One region of the Bacillus paranthracis genome, then DNA from elsewhere that is predicted to be linked to it. Evidence: riboswitches for the same ligand, from Rfam matches in the RefSeq annotation. Region 1 holds a riboswitch; the other holds the start of a gene.
What was found. Region 1 has a riboswitch for S-adenosylmethionine ahead of NLJ82_RS07375 (YezD family protein). Riboswitches for the same ligand answer to the same signal wherever they lie in the genome.
Positions count from the first base shown of each region.

Region 2: it holds a riboswitch for S-adenosylmethionine, as region 1 does, so the genes downstream of both, NLJ82_RS04110 (sugar ABC transporter substrate-binding protein) here and NLJ82_RS07375 (YezD family protein) in region 1, are expected to answer to the same signal.

Region 1 covers NZ_CP101135.1:1,441,486-1,449,190, forward strand. The annotation lists gene pssA (CDP-diacylglycerol--serine O-phosphatidyltransferase) at 1-258, opposite strand, end outside; gene NLJ82_RS07360 (LTA synthase family protein) at 553-2,439, opposite strand; gene NLJ82_RS07365 (DUF3888 domain-containing protein) at 2,640-3,089, shown strand; lysine riboswitch at 3,179-3,360, shown strand; gene lysA (diaminopimelate decarboxylase) at 3,541-4,857, shown strand; SAM riboswitch class I at 4,975-5,083, shown strand; gene NLJ82_RS07375 (YezD family protein) at 5,156-5,299, shown strand; gene NLJ82_RS07380 (phosphoadenylyl-sulfate reductase) at 5,386-6,090, shown strand; gene sat (sulfate adenylyltransferase) at 6,129-7,265, shown strand; gene cysC (adenylyl-sulfate kinase) at 7,278-7,705, shown strand, end outside.
Region 2 covers NZ_CP101135.1:807,554-815,258, forward strand. The annotation lists gene NLJ82_RS04085 (ABC transporter permease) at 1-711, shown strand, start outside; gene NLJ82_RS04090 (ABC transporter ATP-binding protein) at 712-1,362, shown strand; gene NLJ82_RS04095 (hypothetical protein) at 1,410-1,613, shown strand; gene NLJ82_RS04100 (ABC transporter permease) at 1,718-2,707, opposite strand; gene NLJ82_RS04105 (sugar ABC transporter ATP-binding protein) at 2,691-4,178, opposite strand; gene NLJ82_RS04110 (sugar ABC transporter substrate-binding protein) at 4,175-5,287, opposite strand; SAM riboswitch class I at 5,376-5,481, opposite strand; gene NLJ82_RS04115 (NCS2 family permease) at 5,574-6,875, opposite strand; gene NLJ82_RS04120 (SDR family oxidoreductase) at 7,077-7,705, shown strand, end outside.

The sequences.
Region 1 (7,705 bases):
GAAAGATGTGTAATACATGAGAACAGCAGGTGCTGCACCAAATGTTACGACATCCGCAAGCGAGTCAAGCTCTTTTCCCATTTGTGAATCAACACGTAATAAACGAGCAACACGCCCATCAAGACTATCTAACATCATCCCGATAAGTACTAAAATAGCAGCTGATTTATAATATCCTAAAGATGCATAGCCGATTGACAAGAATCCACTATATAAATTTCCGAGCGTAAATAAGTTTGGAATAGCTGCTCTATACAAAATCTGATCCCTTGCTTTCTGTAATAAATTCTTAATTAGTGTATGAAAGTTTACTTATTTTATCATACCATAAATTTCTTCTTCACACGAAAGAAATTCCCAATTTGTGAAAGATTTCATATCAGAATGATTTGAAAAATAAGTGAAAAAAGAAGGGGCTGTCTCATAAGTCTCTTTCGAAGTAAGATCACATGAAATTGAAAAGGCAGAAACGTTATAAAATTAACATTTCTGCCCTTCACTTTTTATTCGATTTTGGCTAAAAAGCACTTTTTGGGACAGCCTCTTCTTGTATTATTCAAAGTTCGTTATCATAGTTCCAGTTTTATACCGATTGTTAGGATCGAAACGTAACAAATCTCCATAAATGAGTTTGTCGGAAAGTTTCAATTCTGTTTTTGCTTTTTCAATATTCGGTTGACATAATGAGATGTCTGCTTCTTCACCTGTGTTTCGTTTATAGCACATATTTTTTGTATACACATAATCTTCCGAAACGAAGCTACCATCACGCATTACCATAAGTGGATCTTCTTCTTTAATAAATAAGTCAGTTCCAAATTCAACTGATTTATTTGTTTTAATACCAAGTAAATGAAATAGCGTTGGTTTAATATCAATTTGACCAGACACTTTAGAAATGACTTTTCCTTCTTGACCAGGTACATGAATAATGAGAGGGACGCGTTGTAATTGCATAGAATCAAATGGTGTAATAGCGTCTTTCCCAAGGAACTGAGCCATAGCTGCGTTATGGTTTTCAGAAATACCGTAATGATCTCCGTAAATGACAATAACAGAGTTGTCATACAGTCCTTCTGCTTTTAATTGTTTAATAAATTGTTTAAGAGCTTCATCCGTATAACGAACGGTTGGGAAGTAACGGTTTACAACGCCACTTTCCGAATTAAACTCATCAACATATTGATCTTCTGGATTTAGAAGAAATGGAAAATGATTTGTTAAAGTAATGAATTTTGTATAGAACGGCTGTGGTAAGGATTTTAACTTTGGAATAGATTGTTCAAAGAACTCCTTATCCTTTAATCCCCAACCGACTGACATTTGTTCTGTGCCTACGTAATCATTTAAATTAAAGTAACGATCATATCCAAGTGCAGGATACATTACATCACGATTCCAAAACGCTTTATCATTTGAATGGAAGACAGCAGAAGAATATCCGTATTTCTTTAATTGTTCTGGTGTAGCTGTATATTCATTTGTTGCGTGAGTAAAGAATACAGAACCGCGGTCTAACGGATAAAGTGAATTTTCAACGATAAATTCAGCATCAGAAGTTTTACCTTGTCCTGTTTGATGATAAAAGTTATCGAAATAAAAACTATCTTTAATAAATTCGTTTAAAAATGGAGTAATTTCTTTTCCATTTATTTTTTTATTAATAACAAAACTTTGTGTAGATTCCATTGAAATCAAAATGACATTTTTACCTTTTGCAGATCCAAATAAGTTCTTATCAACTTGCTTATCTTTTGAGTCTGTATAGTTTTTAATTTCAGAGAACCCGTCCCCACTTGCAAATACACGTTCAGCTGAAGATTTTGATTGCAGTGTAATATCAAATAGATGATATGTGTATAAACCTAAATTTTTCACGACAGTTTGACGATCGAATGAGCGTGAGAACATTTGTGGTTTATAAATAACAGAAACAACAATTTGTAGTGCTAATAGAGCTGTTACACCGCTAAAGAAAGTTCTCTTCTCAGAGCGAGAAAGCGGCGTTTTGTCGCAAAATGATGGGAATTTACGCGAAAGAAACATTAAGATGATCGCATCTGCGAATAACAGTAATGTTTTATACGTAAAGAGTTCTTTTATACTCGTCCCTAAGTCAGCCATATTATTTGTTTGAAATAATACTGGGAACGTAACGAAATCGTTATAAAACCCATAAAACATTGCATTTCCAAATAAAATGAATGACAGTATAAAACTAATTCCAACTATAATGCGATTTCGGTGTTTAGATGCAAATAATGCAAAACCGAAAAATAAAAGTAACGCAGCTAGTGGATTCATAAAAAGCATAAATTCTTCAAAGAAATTATCAATTTTAATATCAAACGCTAGCTTGTACACAATATATGTTTTTATCCATAATAAAACGACTGCAACGAGTGCGAATCGCAGTTTTGGAAACAGACGTTGTAGCATAATATACTCCTCTCCTAAAAAGCATGACGGTTCTTGTGGGCCTATTTGATTAGCGCCTCATTTTATATATACGAACAGTCCTTTATTATTATGTTTATTATACTATGAGTATCATTATACGAAAATAAAAGAGAGTTGTGGACTTTTTTATAACAATTGAGTAGAAAAAGGGCAGTAGGAGACAATAAAATGGAGTTTCTATGTATGATTATTATCGTGCGCGGAAAGAATCGTGTAACAATACGGAGGTTATAATGCGAAAATTATTATATTTTATAGTATGCAGTAGTGTTATACTTTTTGCTTCACCAAGTGTGTCGGTAGCAGAGTATGATGCACCTCTTATGGAAGATGCCCTTTATTCTGTGTTATTTCCGAAAATAAATAAAGCAATCGAAAAACAATATGGGAGCTTGAAGCCTTATCAATGCCCGAAAATTATTAGTTTAAAAAAAGTGTATAGCGGTACATATTTATTTCAAGCGAGTATTGAAGTGACTAAGTATGAACGTGTTGCAGGGAAAATTGCGCCACCATTTGAGAAGGTAACGATTACATTTAATAACGAAGAAGGTGAATGGGAAGTGACAAAGGTTTCAGTAAAGCGCTTACCAAACGATACGAAACTAAACTGTCAAAAAGCAATATAAAAAATTGTTTGACAAATAAAATGGTCCTTTGGTATTGTTAATAGCAACAATTAGATGTTTGAAAATTAAATAGACTTACCTCATCTACTCTCAAAGGTAGAGGCCGCGATAGGAAAGAGTAAGCTATGGGAGATTTAATGGAATCTGTGATCATAGGTTGAAAGGGACTATTGCCGAAATATAAGAATAACCATCTTATTCATATATTGGGACTGCATTGAATAAATGTAGTACTGTCATAAGATTTATTTTATGGAGAGCTATTTGGAGATGTTGATGCGGTTTCTTATTTTGAGGAGATAACAACTCGTTTATTTTTTCAATATATATTTTTCCTAATAAGAAACGCGTGTGAACATTGTTCCGCGCGTTTTTTGTCTATCTAAAAGCGTGCTGCAATGAATAGAAGATTGGGGTTATGAGTTTTAGAGGAAATAAGGGAGGAATTCAAATGTATTTACACGGCACAAGCCGAATCAATGGGCAAGGACACTTAGAAATTGGAGGGTGCGACACGACGCAGCTAGCAAAACAATATGGAACACCACTTTATGTATACGATGAAGAGTCAATTCGAGGAAAGTGCCGCGCGTTTCATCGTGCTTTTAAAGAAAGTGGGTTCTCTTATCAAGTAGCATATGCAAGCAAGGCGTTCTTGTGCATGGAGATGTGCCGAGTAGCTCGTGAAGAGAATATGTCATTAGATGTTGTTTCTGGAGGAGAATTATATACTGCACTACAAGCAGGATTTCCTGCATCGCGCATTCATTTTCATGGCAATAACAAAACAGATGAAGAAATTGTGATGGCTCTTCAGGCGAATATTGGTTGTTTTGTCGTAGATAACTTCTTAGAATTAGAAATTTTGCATGATTTAGCAGTGCAACATGGGAAATTTGTGAACATATTAATTCGTGTAACGCCCGGAGTAGAGGCGCACACACATGAATATATTACAACAGGTCAAGATGATTCAAAATTTGGATTTGGCGTGTCAAATGGTCAAGCGATGCAGGCAATTGAGCTTGCTTTACAAAAATCAAATTATAACGTGTTAGGAATTCATTCACATATCGGATCACAAATATTTGAAACGGCTGGCTTTGTGCGAGCGATTGAAGTTCTTCATCAATTTTTAGAAGAATTGAGAGAGCGAACAAACTATGTAGTAAAAGTGCTAAATGTGGGCGGAGGATTCGGAATACGCTATACAGAATCAGATACACCATTAACTCTTGAGACATATGTGCGAGCTGTAACAAGTGCGGTGAGAGAACAATTTACAGTATGTGAATATCCACTACCGGAAATATGGGTTGAACCAGGTCGTAGCATTGTAGGTGATGCTGGAACGACACTTTATACAGTCGGATCTGTGAAGGACATTCCGGGTATTCGGAAATATGTATCAGTGGATGGTGGGATGACTGATAATTTAAGACCTGCTTTATATAACGCTCGTTATGAAGCGATGTTAGCGAATCGAGGGAATGATGAGAACGAGGAAGTTGTTTCGATTGCAGGGAAATGCTGTGAGAGTGGAGATATGTTAATTTGGGATATTACTTTACCGAAAGTTGCCTCTGCCGATTTACTAGCGATTTCTTGTACAGGGGCATACGGGTACTCGATGGCGAATAATTATAATCGGATTCGTAGACCAGCTGTCGTCTTCGTGAAAGGCGGTACATCACAAATTGTTGTAGAGCGCGAAACATATGAAAATATTATTGGGAACGATCGCATACGTATTAAAGAACTTGTTTAAATGAGGAAAAAGGAGTTGTTCGGATGGGCAATTCCTTTTTTGTAAAATAAAATAATTAAAATATATCGGAAAACTAGGATTGAAAAAAATCAGAATTATGATAAAATACAAATACAAAGCTTATCAAGAGAAGCGGAGGGAACTGGCCCGGCGAAGCTCGGCAACCTGCTTATAGAAAGCAAGGTGCTAAATCCAGCAAAATGGAATCCATTTTGAAAGATAAGGTAAAATATATTACCGAACAGTCTTTTCGAAATGGGAAAGATTTTTTTTATGAATAAAAAGGGGGGCTGTTCGCGTGAGTGTACGGGAACATTTTGAGGAAGTATCTGAGAAAATTGAAGCGATGCTTGCTGATATGAAATATGGTTCAATTACAATTGTTGTGCAAGATGGAAAAGTCATTCAATTAGAGAGAAGTGAAAAAGTACGTTTAAAGTAAAAAGCGCTGACTAGAAAAACTAGAGGCGGTTTTAACCTATTTTATTAGGTTAAAACCGTCTTTTTGCTTTTACAGGGGGAAAAAACATGTTGACGTATGAAACGTGGGAAGAAAATGATGTTTCATTTTCAGAAGAAGATGAAACGAAAGGCGCGTTATCTGCATTAAGTTGGGCTTATAAAGAATATAAAAGTGAAATTGTATACGCATGTAGCTTCGGAGTGGAAGGGATGGTACTGCTGCATCTTATTAACCAAGTAAATCCATCTGCTAAAGTTGTTTTTTTAGATACTAACGTACATTTTCAAGAAACGTATGAATTAATTCAAAAAGTGCGGGAACGATTTCCTTCATTAAATATTATAGAAAAACAGCCAAAACTTACACTTGATGAACAAGCCAACTTGCATGGTAACAAGCTATGGGAAAGCAATCCTAACCTTTGTTGTAATATTAGGAAAATTTTACCATTAGAAGAATCATTAGCGAATGAAAAAGCGTGGATATCGGGGTTGAGGAGGGAACAATCAGAAACGCGTAAGCATACAAAGTTTATAAATCAAGATCATCGCTTTCAATCTATTAAAGTTTGTCCGCTCATTCATTGGACGTGGAAAGAGGTATGGCGATATGTATACAAGCATAGCTTGCCGTATAACCCATTACATGATATTGGATATCCAAGTATTGGGTGTGAGAAGTGTACGTTGCCTGTAGGAGAGGGTGGCGATTCAAGAGATGGTAGATGGGCTGGGAAAGTGAAAACTGAATGTGGTCTTCATTATCAATAAGATGAATCTTGAAATAAAACTAAGAGGGGATATAGAACATGAGTACAGTAAACGAATTAGTAAACCGTGTAGACGAGACATATGACGTATTACAAATTGAAAAAGAAATTGGGCTAGATAACATTGCGTTAAGTGATTTAGAACTATTAGCGACAGGGGGATATAGCCCGCTTACTGGTTTTTTAGGAAAGAAAGATTATGATTCGGTTGTAGAAACGCTTCGTTTAGCTAATGGGAGCGTTTGGAGTATACCCATTACATTACCAGTAACAGAAGAAGTAGCAGAGACGCTAAAAGTTGGAGAGGAAGTAAAACTTGTTAACGGTGGAAATGTATATGGTGTCATTCAAATAGAAGATATTTTTGTGCCTGATAAGGAAAAAGAAGCGTTACTAGTGTATAAAACGACGGATGAGGCTCATCCTGGAGTGAAAAAATTATACGAAAGACCGAACGTTTACGTCGGAGGAGCTATTGTACTGACGAAACGCTTTGAAAATAATCCGTTTCCTTCTTATCATTTAGACCCAATTGAAACGAGAGAAGAATTTAAAAAACGTGGTTGGAAAACAGTAGTAGGATTTCAAACGAGGAACCCGGTGCATCGTGCCCATGAATATATTCAAAAATCTGCTCTTGAAATTGTAGATGGACTCTTTTTAAATCCGCTCGTTGGGGAAACGAAGTCGGATGATATTCCAGCTGATGTAAGGATGGAAAGCTATGAAGTATTACTTCAAAACTATTATCCGAAAGATCGTGTCTTTTTAAGTGTATTTCCTGCGGCAATGCGTTACGCAGGACCGAGGGAAGCAATATTCCATGCATTAGTTAGAAAGAATTTTGGATGTACCCACTTTATCGTAGGGCGCGATCATGCTGGGGTAGGAGATTATTACGGAACTTATGAAGCACAAGAAATTTTTACAAACTTTACAGTGGAAGAGTTAGGGATTACACCGTTATTTTTTGAACATAGTTTTTACTGTACGAAATGTGAAGCGATGGCTTCGACGAAAACATGCCCGCACGGAAAAGAAGATCATGTTATTTTATCGGGTACGAAAGTAAGAGAACTATTAAGAAACGGTGAGATTCCGCCAAGTACATTTAGTCGTAAAGAGGTAGTAGAGGTACTAATTAAAGGTTTGAAAAAAGAAGTAGTAACAGAATAGGGAGAGAATGAAATGGATACGAATATTACTTGGCATACAACTTCTGTTTCAAAAGATGAGAGAAGAGTGAAGAATGGGCATCATAGTTTTGTAATTTGGTTTACTGGTTTATCAGCTTCGGGTAAATCTACAGTAGCGAACGCGGTTGCTCGTAAACTATTTGAAAAGAATATTGGAAACTATGTACTTGATGGAGATAATATACGCCACGGTTTAAATAAAGACTTAGGTTTTTCTGAAAGTGATCGTATGGAAAATATAAGACGGATTGGCGAAGTGGCGAAGCTATTTGTAGATCAAGGGACTGTTGTTCTTACAGCGTTTATTTCACCGTTTCGAGTAGACCGAAAACAAGTTAGAGATCTATTAGCTGCAGATGAATTTATAGAAGTGTTTGTAAAATGTCCAATTGAAGAGTGTGAGAAACGTGATCCGAAAGG
Region 2 (7,705 bases), 630 kb from region 1:
CTAAAAGTAATTGGCTTTTTAGAAAAAAATTCACCATTTACATATCCTCGAAGTGGTGAAATATCGGATAATCGTATTACAATATTAGATGACATGGCGATTTTACCAATTGGAACAGAAGAAATAGAGTTCTATAGTGTAGAACTTTTATATAATGGGTTAATTATAGAAACAAAGGAGCAGATAAATATAAATGAATTTCAAAAGAAAGTATTAAAGGTAACGGAAGGTAAGGGTTATTCGTATTATGTTACAAATCCGAATAAATTGTTAGAAAATGAAAAACAAGGTATTGATAATATGTCATACCCCTTATTATTAAGCGGTACAGTCTTATTTTTTTCATTTCTATCTATTGTATTGACATCAATGGCAGCACTTTATATGGAGCGTAAAAATATTTCTATTAAATCAGCGTTAGGTGCAAGCACTTTTCAAATATGTCTTCCATTTATTATTGAGTATATGTTGCTATTCGTTTTAGCGATATGTATAGGAATAATGTATTTTCAATGGGAGAATAGCGGAGTAATTGAAATTCAGAAAGGGCTAGAAAATAGTATAGTATCTTTCTTTGGAACGTTAAAAGTTTCTATAGAATCATTGGTTGTTATAGGTGCTTTATCACTTGTAATGATCCTCGTTATATATGCAATCATTTATTTCAATGTAATAAAAATAAAAAATACATATATGAAAGAGGTGTTATAGATGATTCAGCTCGCAAATGTGGCTAAGGGCTTTGGAAAGAATAATTTTAGTGCTTTAAAAGATATTAATCTTACAATAGAAAAAGGCGAAATGATAGCCATTATGGGCCCCTCTGGTTCGGGGAAGTCTACTCTCCTTAACATTATTGGCTTAATCGATAGCCCCTCTGCTGGAAAGTATTTTTTAGATGGAATGGATACGAGTACATTAAAGCAAAACTATCATAAGTATAGAAACACGGAAGTTGGATTTGTGTTTCAGAACTTTTCGCTACTCGATGATTATACGATTATTGAAAATGTAATGCTTCCACTTATATATAGAAGAATTTCTCATAAGAAACGTATGCAAATATCAAAAGAAATGCTGAAAATGGTAGGGCTTGAGAGGCATATTAACAAATATCCTTACGAGTTATCAGGAGGAGAACAGCAAAGAACAGCAATAGCAAGGGCTTTAGCACAAGATACAAAAATTATACTTGCTGATGAACCGACTGGTGCTCTTGATCAAGAAAATGGGGAAAAAATTATGAGTATTTTACAAGAGATTAATAAAGAAGGAAAAACAGTGCTAGTTGTTACACATGATCAAAAGGTAGCTGCATATTGTCAGAGGACGATACGACTACTTGATGGCAATATTCAATAAAATTTATGGTATAATATGGATAAAAGGTATGTGGAGAGGTGATACATATGGAAAATGTATATAAAGGGCTTAGACATACTGGATTTATTATGATGCTTATTTTTGGTGGGGTATTTTTACTGCGCTGGTTCATTCATGATGAAATGCTACTGGATCAGCTTATTGGGTGTAGTGTAGGGATGGTAATGGTTATTTCTTCAGTTTTCATTCAGAAGTATAGTAAAGAATTACAGGTGAATGAGAAATATTAATAATTTTTAAATGCTGTTATCTTTTTCATAGTTTAGTAATGGTGGAGGCTTTCGTGTGATTGTTGCAAAGGGAAAGTAGAGCATCGAATTCGATGCTCTACTTTTTATTTACGCTTCTTTTTAATAAATGAAAAGGCTAGGGCTGTAATTAAAATACTGCCTTTAATAATATCTTGTGCATAATAAGGGACGTTCATCATTGTGAGTCCATTTAATATAATTCCAATTAATACTGAGCCGAGAAATGTTCCGACTATATTTGGTTTCTTAGCACCGAACATTGCGTAACCGATATAGGCAGCTGCGACTGCATCCATTAATAATGGGGCGCCAGCTGAAACTTGTCCTGTTCCAACGCGGCTGCATAGAATAATGCCGCCAATAGAAGCTAGTAAACCACTAATCATGTAAGCATATACACGGTAACGATCAGTAGGAATACCAGCTAATCTAGCAGCTTCTCGATTCCCACCAGTCATATAAAAGAAACGACCGTACGTTGTTTTTTCTAAAAATAGATGTGCAATTAAAACGACAGTAAGCATGATAATGACAGGGACTGGAATTCCTAAGACGAAACCTTGACCGATAAATAAAAAGGATGGAATAAAATGTCCTGTTGCACCGGACATTCCTTCATAAATTGAAGATCCTTTTGAAAATGTTAAGTGTAGTCCATTAACAATATACATGATACTTAATGTAGCTAGTAAATCTGGTAGTTTAATTCGGATAACGAGTAGTGCATTTAATAACCCAACTAATACCCCGCAAAGAATAGGAACAAGGAGTGTAACTAATAGTTCTTGTCGATATAAAACGAGACAAGAAGCAGCGGCAATTGTTGCTAAACTAGCGGTAGAGCCAACTGATAAATCAAATCCATCTACAATTAATGTAAAGGTAACGCCGATTGCAAGTAACGTTACGATGGAAATAGAACGTAAAATATCACTAATATTGTTATATGTTAAAAAAGAATCATTGACGATAGAGAAAAAAATTGTAACACCTATAATAATAGCAATTGTACTGAATTGATAAAAAAGATGAGTAGGTAAATCTGTTTTTTTAGTTTTATGAACGAGATTCAATGGAATAACTCCCTTCAGATAAATGTAAAAGCTGTTCAGGAGATAGTTCGTTTGGTAAGTATTCACCTACAAATTCTCCGTTCGCCAGTATAAGAATGCGATCAGCGATATGTAGTGCTTCATCTTGTTCTCCTGTGAAATAAATGACGGAACTTCCGTTTTCTGTAATGCTGCGAATGAATTGAAAAATGTCTTGTTTTGCAGCGATGTCTACACCTTTAGTTGGTTCATCCAAAAGAAATAGATTAGGTTTGAACCCATCCCACTTTGCAATTGAGACTTTTTGTTGGTTTCCACCACTAAGTGAATGAATAAAGGCTTTTGGGTCATTTGGCGAAATGCTGAAAGAAGAAATTGCCATGGTGGCATTATTTAATTCGGTTTGTTTTCGTTGCCATCCTGATTGGTGTAAATTTGTGTGACCTATAATATTTTCTGTAAGAAACACGCCTTGTTTTCTTCTTTCTTCGGGTACAAGTGCAATTTTCGCTTTAATTGCATCTCGCGGTGTTTTGATTTTTATTGTTTGACCATCTATTTCAGCGTGATAAGTATGACGAGCACCAAATAACGTTTCAGCAAGTGTTGTTTTGCCGCTTCCAATTAATCCGTATACCACAACAGTTTCTCCTTTTCGTATTGTAAGAGAAAGGGGAGAATGATCTTCGCGTAATTGAAGCTCTTGTACTTTAAATAATTCTTTGCTCCCGCGTTTTGGTGCTGTATTAATAGGGAGTGTAAGTTGTTTTCCAGTCATTGCTTCCACAATTTGCTGATCTGTAATCTTTGTAATAGCTTCAGAAAGGGAAACCTTCCCATTGTGTAATACAGTTACATCATCTGCGAAATTTCGAATCTCGGATAAACGATGAGAAATTAAGATAATGCCAATACCTTTTGCTGTTAAATCTTTTAATAGTTTCCCAAAGGTTTCAACCTCTTTTGGTCCAAGAGAAGAAGTAGGTTCATCTAATAAAAGATAATTTGTATTGTTAGATAAAGCTCTTGCGATAAGGAGTAATTGTTTTTCATGTAATGAGCAGTTTGAAACATCTTCCGAAATATTTAAATTTACCTGTACAGTTTGCAAATGTTGTTTAGCAAGTGCGACTAATTTGGACTTTGAAAATAGTATTTTATTTTGCATTGCTAAATGATCGATTAGTACATTTTCTAATACAGATAATCCGGGAATAAGTCCGTGATCTACTTCTTGTGTTACGAAAGAAATACCATGCTTTTTTGCATCTCGAGGTGAAGTAAAGGAAACAGACTGATTATCAATTTTTATATCGCCAGCAACTGGTTGAATTTCACCAGTTGCTATTTTTAGTAAAGTACTTTTTCCGGCACCGTTCATGCCTAGTAAAGCGTGCACTTTTCCTTTTTGAATATGAATAGAAACATCTTCTAGAACAGGTGTAGCGATATGATAAGAATGTGTAATGTTTTGAAGAGAGAACGTCATCATTTTTTCTCCTTCTCTAATTTTTTCATCCAAGGGGAATATGCATCTTTTGAGTCTCCCCAACCATTTATATATTTTGATAAATGATCCATTGTTATATTTTCTTTCGGTAAACTATTTTTCTTTACTAAATAAGGTTCTAGTGAATAAATATCTGGCGTTTGTTCACCAGCAATTTTTTTGTATAAAAATCGTACTTGAACCTTACCTACTTCAGCTGGGTCAGTTGCAGCTGTAGCAGTCCAAGGTGAGTTTTCTTTTTGCATGAGTTGTAAATCTTCATTACTTAAGTCAATGCCATATACTTTTATATCTGTACGACCAGCTTGTTCAAGTGCTTTAACAGCCCCTTTAGCAAACTCATCCCACGAAGCGAAAATAGCTTGTAAATCGCCTTTTTTCGGATATTTCTTTAGTAAAGCTTCTACTTGTGTTTGTGTATCAAGCGGTGTGTTATTACTAGCAGTACCGAACCTTGCAACTTCTTTTATATTTGGATACCGTTTATAAAAGGCATCAATGATAACATTGCGGCGTTCCATTGGAGCAAATCCGCCAACCCATACAACTGCGATATTTCCTTCTCCATTCAAATCTTCCGCTAACGTTTTTAAAGATTTCCAAGCAAGACTATAGTCATCTTGATCGATAATTGTCACACCTGGCAAGCGTAGATCGTTATCGAACGCAACTACGGGAATGTTCGCCTGTAATGCTTTTTCTACTCCGGGTTTTAGTGCTTCAGAACGGCCATGATCAATTAAAATACCATCCACTTTTGAATTAATAGCAGTATCTAAATTTGCAGCCATTTTTGCTAAATCATTATCAGAATTGTAGACTTGTACACTGCCGCCAAATAGCTCAACTTGTTTTTTGACGCCCTCAATATATTGAGAGGAAAAAGTTCCGATGGACATTTGCATAATTAATGCGATTTTTAATGGCTTCTTCATTTGGATTGGAACTTCTGTTTGTAATTGTTTTTCTACCATTGTAGTTGCCTGCTTCACAGTTTGTTGCTTTTGTGAAGAGATAGCATCTTGTTCATTTGTACAAGCTGTTAATGTAAATAAGAGAAAAATAAGTAAGATGGAACATAGTTTTTTCATAAAAAAATCCCTCCTAAACTAAGAAGAGAGAGGAGGGAGTGAAAATAAAAAACGCCTTTTCATATAGAAAAGACGTCTTATCATATTACTCTTATCTTTCAACACAATGTGTTGTAAGAATTAGCACCGTGCCCATAAATGGGTCGGTTGCCGGGCTTCGTAGGGCTCATCCCTCCACCTGCTCTTGATAAGACATCGAATATTTAACTATTTCGAATTATTCCATGATTCTGTATGGTTGTCAAATGTTTTTTTGTAAATAAAAAAACCCTCAGAAAGAGGGTTTTTAATGTGGTAAGAATATCAATTGATAAGCAAACAAAATTCCAAATACATATACAAGTGGGTGAACAGCTCGGAATTTACCTTTTGCCACTTTCATAAGTGGATATGAAATAAATCCAAGTGCAATACCTGTTGCGATACTTGATGTAAGTGGCATGCTTAAGATTACTAAGAATGCTGGGAATGCTTCATCAAATGCGTCCCAATCGATGTGGCGAACTGAACCCATCATAAGACTACCAACGATAATTAATGATGGTGCAGTAATAGCTGATACACCAGAAACGGCACTTACTAATGGTCCGAAGAATGCTGCTAGAGCGAATAGAACAGCTACTGTAACAGTTGTTAAACCAGTACGACCACCAGCTGCAACACCAGCAGAAGATTCAATGTAAGCTGTTGATGGTGTTGTTCCGAACATAGAACCGATTGTTGCTGAGAATGAGTCAGATAGAAGAGCTCGTCCAGCTTTTGGAAGTTTTCCATCTTTCATAAATCCACCTTGTTGAGCAACGCCAAGTAATGTACCTGTTGTATCGAATAATGTAACAAGGAAGAATGAGAATACAACGCCGTATAATCCGTAGTTAATTACGTCAGATATAGCAGTAATTGGATTTGAAACGATAATTCCTTCTGGTAATCCAGGCATTGATGTAACACCGTTTGAGAATGATAATTGTCCCGTGAAGAAAGCGATAATACCAGTTAATAACATACCGATAAATAGTGCGCCATTTACATTTAAAGACATAAGAACAATCGTAATTCCAAGTCCAGCTAATGCTAGTAGTACTGGAGCAGAGTGAAGATCACCAAGTCCAACTAAGTTTGCTTCATTTTTTGTAACGATACCTGTTAAACGTAAACCGATAAAGGCGATGAAAAGACCGATACCAGCAGTAATTGCATGTTTTAAGTTTTCAGGAATTGCTTCCATTAATTTTGTACGGAAAGATGTGAATGATAACAAAATTAAAATCATACCTGCTACGAATACAGCAGAGAATGCAATTGCGAAAGTCATGCCTTCATGAGCCTTTACAACAGAGTAAGAGAAGTAAGCATTTAATCCCATACCTGGTGCAATTGCGATTGGTAAGTTTGTAAAGATCGCCATAAATAATGTTCCGACAACAGCAGCGATAATGGTTGCTGTAAATGCTTGTTCAAATGGAACACCTGCATCCCCAAGGATAACTGGGTTTACGACAATGATATATGCCATTGTTAAGAAGGTAATAATACCTGCCATAATTTCAGTTTTAATAGAAGTTTTATGTTTTGAAAGGTTAAACATATAAACATCCTTTCTGTTTACGAATAATTTTCACAACAGTTATATATAATATTCGTTTTTTATCTATTTTGCAATAGTTTTGCATAAAAAGTTTACAACAATTCATATTTTGTGTCTTAAATTCGAATATTAATCGTAATATGATGTGCGAATTTCAGTTTTTATTATGCACATTATAAGAAAAAGGAGTTGAAAGAAATTATGCCGCAGCAAAAAAACTTTGTAACAATGCCAGCGCAACATCCAAATAAACAACCTGGTATTGAATCATTAATGAATCCTCTACCACAGTTTGAAGATCCAAATTATAAAGGTAGCGAAAAGTTAAAAGGAAAGAATGTATTAATTACAGGGGGAGATAGTGGGATTGGACGAGCTGTTTCCATCGCTTTTGCGAAAGAGGGAGCAAATATTGCGATTGCTTATTTAGATGAGGAAGAAGATGCTAATGAGACGAAGCAGTATGTTGAGAAAGAAGGTGTAAAGTGTGTATTGTTGCCGGGTGATTTAAGTGATGAACAGCATTGTAAAGATGTTGTTCAAGAGACCGTCCAGCAGCTAGGTAGTTTACAGGTTTTAGTAAATAATGTCGCGCAGCAATATCCGCAGCAAGGACTAGAGTATATTACAGCAGAACAGCTAGAAAAGACTTTTCGTATTAATATTTTTTCTTATTTTCACGTTGCGAAAGCCGCACTTTCTCATTTAAAGCAAGGGGATGTCATTATAAATACCGCGTCTATCGTTGCATACGAAGGAAATGAAACGTTAATTGATTATTCTGCAACGAAAGGGGCAATCGTTGCTTTCACAAGATCACTTTCTCAGTC